Linked DNA regions of Catellatospora sp. TT07R-123. The protein of the gene in region 2 interacts with the protein of the main gene of each other region in a pairwise test. Links are inferred from orthologs where the notes say so. Each region holds a gene or a part of one and is shown on either strand. Other genes may lie near its edges.

What was found.
Region 1: the proteins of Cs7R123_RS24420 (region 2) and rsfS interact in binary tests that used the Escherichia coli proteins (3 or more experiments, as listed by UniProt). The link is inferred for Catellatospora sp. TT07R-123 from one-to-one orthologs.

Annotation. Positions count from the first base shown.
Region 1 is NZ_BNEM01000001.1:3,179,645-3,182,808, reverse strand. Bases 115-2,965 are described here. They hold rsfS (ribosome silencing factor), read left to right. Parts: upstream 115-1,270; coding sequence 1,271-1,660; downstream 1,661-2,965. Other genes in these bases: Cs7R123_RS13585 (DegV family protein), read left to right, coding at 2,769-2,965; Cs7R123_RS13590 (hypothetical protein), read left to right, coding at 2,333-2,752; Cs7R123_RS13595 (histidine phosphatase family protein), read left to right, coding at 1,657-2,286; nadD (nicotinate-nucleotide adenylyltransferase), read left to right, coding at 477-1,061; pepN (aminopeptidase N), read left to right, coding at 115-461. Outside these bases: more of pepN, read left to right, coding at 1-114; more of Cs7R123_RS13585, read left to right, coding at 2,966-3,164. UniProt on the Escherichia coli protein: Functions as a ribosomal silencing factor. Interacts with ribosomal protein uL14 (rplN), blocking formation of intersubunit bridge B8.
Region 2 is NZ_BNEM01000002.1:916,596-919,908, forward strand. What follows is about bases 206-3,205. They hold Cs7R123_RS24420 (AAA family ATPase), read right to left. Parts: upstream 2,249-3,205; coding sequence 1,163-2,248; downstream 206-1,162. Other genes in these bases: Cs7R123_RS24415 (DUF5682 family protein), read right to left, coding at 206-1,159; Cs7R123_RS24425 (DUF4132 domain-containing protein), read right to left, coding at 2,245-3,205. Outside these bases: more of Cs7R123_RS24415, read right to left, coding at 1-205; more of Cs7R123_RS24425, read right to left, coding at 3,206-3,313.

The DNA.
Region 1 (3,164 bases), on a different replicon or contig from region 2:
TGCTGACCCGGCTGTCGGTGCTCGGCGACGTGTCCGAGGCCGAGATCGACGCCGAGCTGGCGCGCGACAACAGCGCCCGGGGTGAGCAGGAGGCCGTGCGCTGCCGTGCGTCGCGGCCGGACCCGCAGGCCAAGGCGTGGGCCTTCGACCTGATCGTGCGCGAGCAGGGGCTGTCCAACCGGATCTGCGCCGCGGCCGGGCTGGGGATGTGGCAGCCAGAGCACGCCGAGCTGACCGAGCCGTACGTGGCGCGGTTCTTCGCCGAGCTGCCCGCCTCGGCCGGCCGCTCGGGCGACATGCTGGCCCACCTGGTCGCGGCCGCGTACCCGGTCTACGCCGTGTCGCCCGCCACGCTGGCCGCCGCCGAGCGGGCGCTGGCGGGCCCGGTGCACCCGCTGCCGGCGCGGCAGCTGGCCGACAGCACCGATGATCTAGCGCGGGCGCTGCGGGCCAGAGGCTGACGTACGGTGGAGGGCGTGGCGAGTCGTATCGGGATCATGGGCGGGACCTTCGATCCCATCCACCATGGACACCTCGTGGCCGCCAGCGAGGTGGCCGACCGCTACGCCCTCGACGAGGTCGTGTTCGTGCCGACCGGGCAGCCGTGGCAGAAGAGCGGCAACCCGGTGACGGCGGCGGAGGACCGCTACCTGATGACGGTCATCGCGACCGCGTCGAACCCGCGGTTCTCCGTCAGCCGGGCCGACATCGACCGGGGCGGGGACACCTACACGGTGGACACCCTGCGTGAGCTGCGCGGGCAGTACGGCGAGAAGACCGAGCTGTTCTTCATCACCGGCGCCGACGCGCTTTCCAAGATCCTCTCTTGGAAGGACGCGAACCAGCTGTTCGAGCTGGCCCACTTCGTCGGGGTGACCCGGCCCGGGTTCGACCTCACCGACGCGCATCTGCCCGCCGACGTGGTGAGCCTGGTCCAGGTGCCGGCGATGGCGATCTCGTCCACCGACTGCCGCCGGCGCGTCGCCGCGGGCCAGCCCGTCTGGTACCTGGTACCGGACGGGGTAGTGCAATACATCACAAAACGGCGTCTTTACCGCTGATCGGCGGTGGGCTGGGGCACCTCGTCGCAATCTCAGCGGCGTCTTCCGGCGCGCCTGTGAGATTCTTGATGTCAAGCCTGTCCGCACCCAGCGGGGGGTTGACCGTCGCCAGCGGTAGCGGCCGCTCGGTGTCATCCGTAGCAGCGCGAAGGATGACGCCGATTAAGGCCGCGGTAGCTGGCGAGCATGACACGACCGAAAGGACCAAGGTGCCCGCAACCGAGCGTGCCGTCGAGATGGCGCTGGCCGCAGCACAGGCCGCCGCCGACAAGAAGGCCGAGGACATCGTCCTGCTGGACGTGGGCGACCAGCTCGTCATCACCGACGTCTTCGTGGTCGCCTCCGCCTCCAACGAACGCCAGGTGCTCGCCATCGTCGACGCGATCGAGGATGCCCTGCTCCAGCTGCCCGAGAAGGCCAAGCCCGTGCGCCGCGAGGGCGAGCGCGCCGGCCGCTGGGTCCTGCTGGACTTCAACGACATCGTGGTGCACGTGCAGCACAGCGAGGAGCGCGAGTTCTACGCGCTGGACCGGCTGTGGAAGGACTGCGCCCGGATCGAGTTCGTCGACCGCCACCTGGCGGCCCAGGACGCCGCGTGAGCAACGAGCGGGGCTCGGAGCACGCTGTGACCCGGGTCGTCCTCTGGCGGCACGGCAACACGTACTACAACGCCGAGGGCCGGGTGCAGGGGCAGCAGGACTCGCCGCTCAACGACACGGGCCGCGCGCAGGCTGCTGCCGCGGCCCCGGCGCTCGCTCGCCGCGGCCCCGTCCGGCTGGTCACCAGCGACCTCAGCCGCGCCGCGCACACCGCGGCCGCGCTGGCGGAGCTGACCGGGCTGGTGGCCGAGCGCGACCCGCGGCTGCGCGAGCGCGGCTTCGGGCAGTGGGAAGACCTGCTGATGACCGAGGTCAAGGAGCGGTTCCCGGTCTCGTGGCGCGGCTGGCGTGACGCCGTGGACGCCCCGGGCGACGGCGTCGAGCCACTGGCCGACCTGGGCAAGCGGGTCGTCGAGGTCATCCGGCAGGCCGCCGAGGCCGCCCCGGGTGCCACCACGGTGCTCGCCTCGCACGGCGCCGCCATCAAGTACGGCGTCGCCACCCTGCTGGGCTGGCCGTACGAGATCCTGCCGACGATCATGCCGATCCAGAACTGCCACTGGGTCGACCTGACCCACTCGGCAGAGCACGGCTGGCGGGTGTCGGCGTACAACGCGGGTGTCTGAGCAGCGCTCGCGCAACTCCCGGCGTGCCGGTAACGTCCCATCTGACATGACGACGCGAAAGCACCTGACGCGAACCCTGCTGGCCGCGACGCTGCTGGGCGGCCTGCTGGCCGGTTGCGCGCGCACCGGCACCGCGGAGCCGAACGGCACACCCACCGGGGAGGCCAGTGTGAGCAGCGCACCGTCGCCGGGCGCGGGCACGCCCAAGCCGCCGAAGGGCGGCCCGAGCATCCCGCCCCCGGCCAGGGACGAGATCACCGTGACCGGCACCGTCGAGCATGTCGACCTGGAGGGCGGCTGCACCGTGCTGCGCGCGTCCGGCAAGACCTACGAGCTGATGGGCGGCGACCGCGACGTCATCACGCCCGGGGCCCGGCTGACGGTCACCGGCCGCATCCGCACCGACATCGCGACGATCTGCCAGATGGGGCCTGTGCTCGAGGTCATCTCGGCACAGCCGTCGTGACAGGTAGCGTGCGCGCATGGCCGTAGCCGTCGTCACCGACTCCACCGCGTACCTGCCCGCCGCCGTCGGCGACGGGACGCTCACCGTGGTGCCCCTGCACATCGTGCTCGGCGGCGTGTCGGGCCGCGAGGGCGTCGACGTCACCCCGGCCGAGGTCGCGGTGGCGCTGACCGCGCGGCGGGTGTCGGTCACCACCTCCCAGCCCACTCCGGCCGAGTTCAAGCAGGTGTACGACCACCTGTTCGCCGCGGGCGTCGACGGTGTCGTCTCGGTGCACCTGGCCGGGGCGCTGTCGGGCACGCTCGGCTCGGCCGCGATCGCGGCCAAGCAGGCGGCCGGGCCGGTCGAGGTGGTCGACTCGTGCTCGGCGGCGATGGGCGTGGGCTTCCCGGCCCTGGCGGCGGCGCGGGCC
Region 2 (3,313 bases):
GGCCGTGCTCGCCCAGCTGCCGGTCGACGGCGTGCACCAGCGGCGGCAGCGGCGTGTCGGGGTGCAGGCTGCCGGACCGGTCGCCGCTGAGGGCGGCGACCATCTCCACGACGACGGGATGGGTGCCCGCCCTCAGCGGTCCCCGGGTGGCCCACGGCAGCGGCACGTCGACGGCCTCGCCGATCAGCGCGGTGGCCAGGCCGTCGAGAACGTCGGTGCGGGCGGGAGCGGGGTGGCCGCGCAGCATCGCCAGGGCGTCGGCGGTGGCGCGGGCGGCGATCAGATCGGCGGTGGACACCGGCTGGCGGCGGCCCCGCAGCCGCGCGGTCACCGCCTCGGTCAGCCGCCGGGCGGCCTCGTCTGGCCCGTGGTCCCACAGGTGCTGGTAGTAGGCCGGGGACGGCATCCCGGACTGGTAGCCGTCGAAGGCGTCCAGGCGCCGGAACGAGTACGGCACCAGGTAGCTCGCGACGACCGCGTCACCGGGCGGCTCGGGCTGCGCCGGCCAGTCGCGGTCGCCCTGCTGCACCAGCCGGATCAGTGCGGGGCGGTGGAACCCGCCGGTCACCACGACGACGGGCCGCTTGTCGGCATCGGCCGCCGCTGCCCGCACCCAGTGCGCCATGTACCGCTCCCGGGCCGTGTCGCCCGGCCCGGTCTCGGTGTCGCCGCGGACCAGGTCGAAGTAGGCCGCCAGCCGGTCGGCGAGCCCGTCGGCGGGTGCGATCTCGAACAGGTGGTCCCACAGCGTGTCGATGTTGTCGACGGCGAACTCGCGGCACAGCCGCTCGGTCGCGGCGCTGTAGCGGGCCTCGGCGTCGGCGTACCGGTTGTGCAGACCGGACAGGGCCGGATGCCAGGCGGGCAGGTCGATGAAACGCGCCTGGGCGCCGGTGGCGCGGGCGGCGGTCAGGGCCGTCCATTCCGGGGAGTACGCGCACAGCGGCGCCCACGACCCGTGGCTGCGCTGCCCGTCCCGGTAGCCGGTGTACACGGCGACGGGCAGTTCATGGCCCAGCAGCAGCTCGTCCAGCCGCGGGTTCATGTCGGCGGGGCCTTCGACCAGCACGTACGCGGGGCGCAGGGCGGTGATGGTGTCGGCGACCAGCCGGGCGCACGCGGGGCTGTGGTGGCGTACGCCCAGGAACGTGACGGTCACGGGTCAGCCCGGCAGCAGGTGGCGGGCCTCGTACAGGGCCTGCCACTGGTCGCCGCGCCGTCCGTGGGCCTGCTGCTCCAGGTATCGGCGCAGCTTCGCCAGGTCGTCCGGGCTGTCCTTGGCGGCGGTGCCCGCCAGGCAGGACACCAGGTCGGCGGCGGTGCCGGGCTCCCGGCGCAGGAACCAGCCTCGCAGCCCGACGGCGTGCGCCACCGACACCGCCTCGGCGGTGCTCATCACCCCCGACAGCTTGTCGGCGGCGTCACCGCGCACGTTGTGCCCGTCGCGCAGCTCCCGGAACGCGGTGACCAGCACCTCCAGCACGTCGCGGCGCGGCGGCGCGGTGACGCCGGAACGGGCCAGCAGCGCCGCGGCCTCGGTCTCGACCAGGCGCAGCTCGGTGTCGAAGTCGGCGATCGGGAACACGGTCTCGAAGTTGAAGCGCCGCTTGAGCGCGGCGCTCATCTCGTTGACACCCCGGTCACGGGTGTTAGCGGTGGCGATGACGCTGAACCCTTCGCGGGCGAACACCATCGACTGCGGGCCGGTCAGCTCGGGCACGGTCAGCACCCGGTCCGACAGCGGAGACAGCAGGCAGTCCTGCACCTCCAGCGGACAGCGGGTGATCTCCTCGAACCGGACCACCCTGCCCTCGGCCATACCGCGCAGCAGCGGCGCGGGCACCAGCGAGCGGGCCGACGGGCCTTCGGCGACCAGCAGCGCGTAGTTCCACGAGTATTTGATCTGGTCCTCGGTGGTGGCCGCGCCGCCCTGGATGGTCAGGGTCGAGGTGCCGCTGACCGCGGCGGCCAGCAGCTCCGACAGCAGCGACTTGGCGGTGCCGGGCTCGCCGACGAGCATCAGGCCGCGGCTGGTCGCCAGGGTCACCAGGGCCCGGTCGATCAGCGACGGGTCGCCGACGAACTTGCGGCTGACGCCGAGCCGGTCGTCGCCGATGACGAAGGCGCGGGCGGCCCGCAGGCTCAGCGCCCAGCCCGGCGGTCGGTCGCCGTCGTCGGTCTCGCGCAGGCGGTCCAGCTCGTCGGCGTAGCGGTCCTCAGCCGGGGGCCGCTGGAGCTGCTCGTTCACCGGGTGATCTCCTCAAGGTCGCGCAGGAGCTCCGATGCGGTGACCGGGTCCAGCACGTCGAAGGTGGTCGTGCTGCGCTCGGCCCACCACCGGGTGTCGCCGGGGCTGTGGATCCAGACCCGGGGCAGCTTCTGCTCCGGGAACATGTCGATGACGCCGATGGCGATGCCGGGATCCAGCTCGACCATCACGGTCCGGTTGCCGGGCACGTCGCGCTCCATCCAGCCCTGGTGGCCCGCGTCCTGCGGGGCGCCCCGCCGCCAGCCGCGCCGCTCCAGCCCGACCACCCGCCCGGTCGGGATCGTCACCTCACCGAACCTGGTGAGCACGGTGGCGGCTAGCTCCTGCTCGGACAGCCCATACGTCTCGCGGCCCAGCTGCGGGAACGGCTGCAGAATCTCGTAGTCGGCGAACACCCCGGCCCAGGCCCCCAGCATCCCGCCCAGCTCGGCGGGGTGCGCGACGCCGACGATCGCGTCGTCGGGCAGCACCAGCGTCTCGTCCTCGACGTCGGCGAAGCTGCGGTCCTCGGCCACCCGCAGTGCCCCGACCAGCGTCCCGGACTCGTCGTAGCGGCCCCAGACCAGCCGTCGCACGATGTGCCACAGCAGCGGGTGCCCGACCAGCAGCCGCCCGAACTCCTCGCCGGTCCAGCGGCGCCGCGTCACCATCGCCTGTTCCAGCCGCCGGATGTTGTCGGCGGCCACGGTGCGCACATCCTTCTTCAGCCCGCCGAACCGCTGGTAGGCCGCCGGGGCGAGCTCCGGGTCGTCGGCCGCGCCGGGCTTGGGCAGGTCCTTGCGGCGCTTGCCGTCAGGGTCGGCGACATACGGCTTGAGCTGCTCGTCGAAGCCGACGACGAACTGCCGACGGCCGTAGTCGAGCAGCAGGCTGCCATCGGCGGACAGCCCGAAGTCGGGCACCAGCCGGTCGGCCAGCTGCGCCGCCGACAGGCCGAGCTGCGCCGCGACGTCGCTCATCTTCTGCCGCGCCTTGTCCTTCAGCCCGCTGAACTTCACCTTCTCGGCGATGCCGTGCAGGTGCATCAGCGCCGTGTCCGACCCG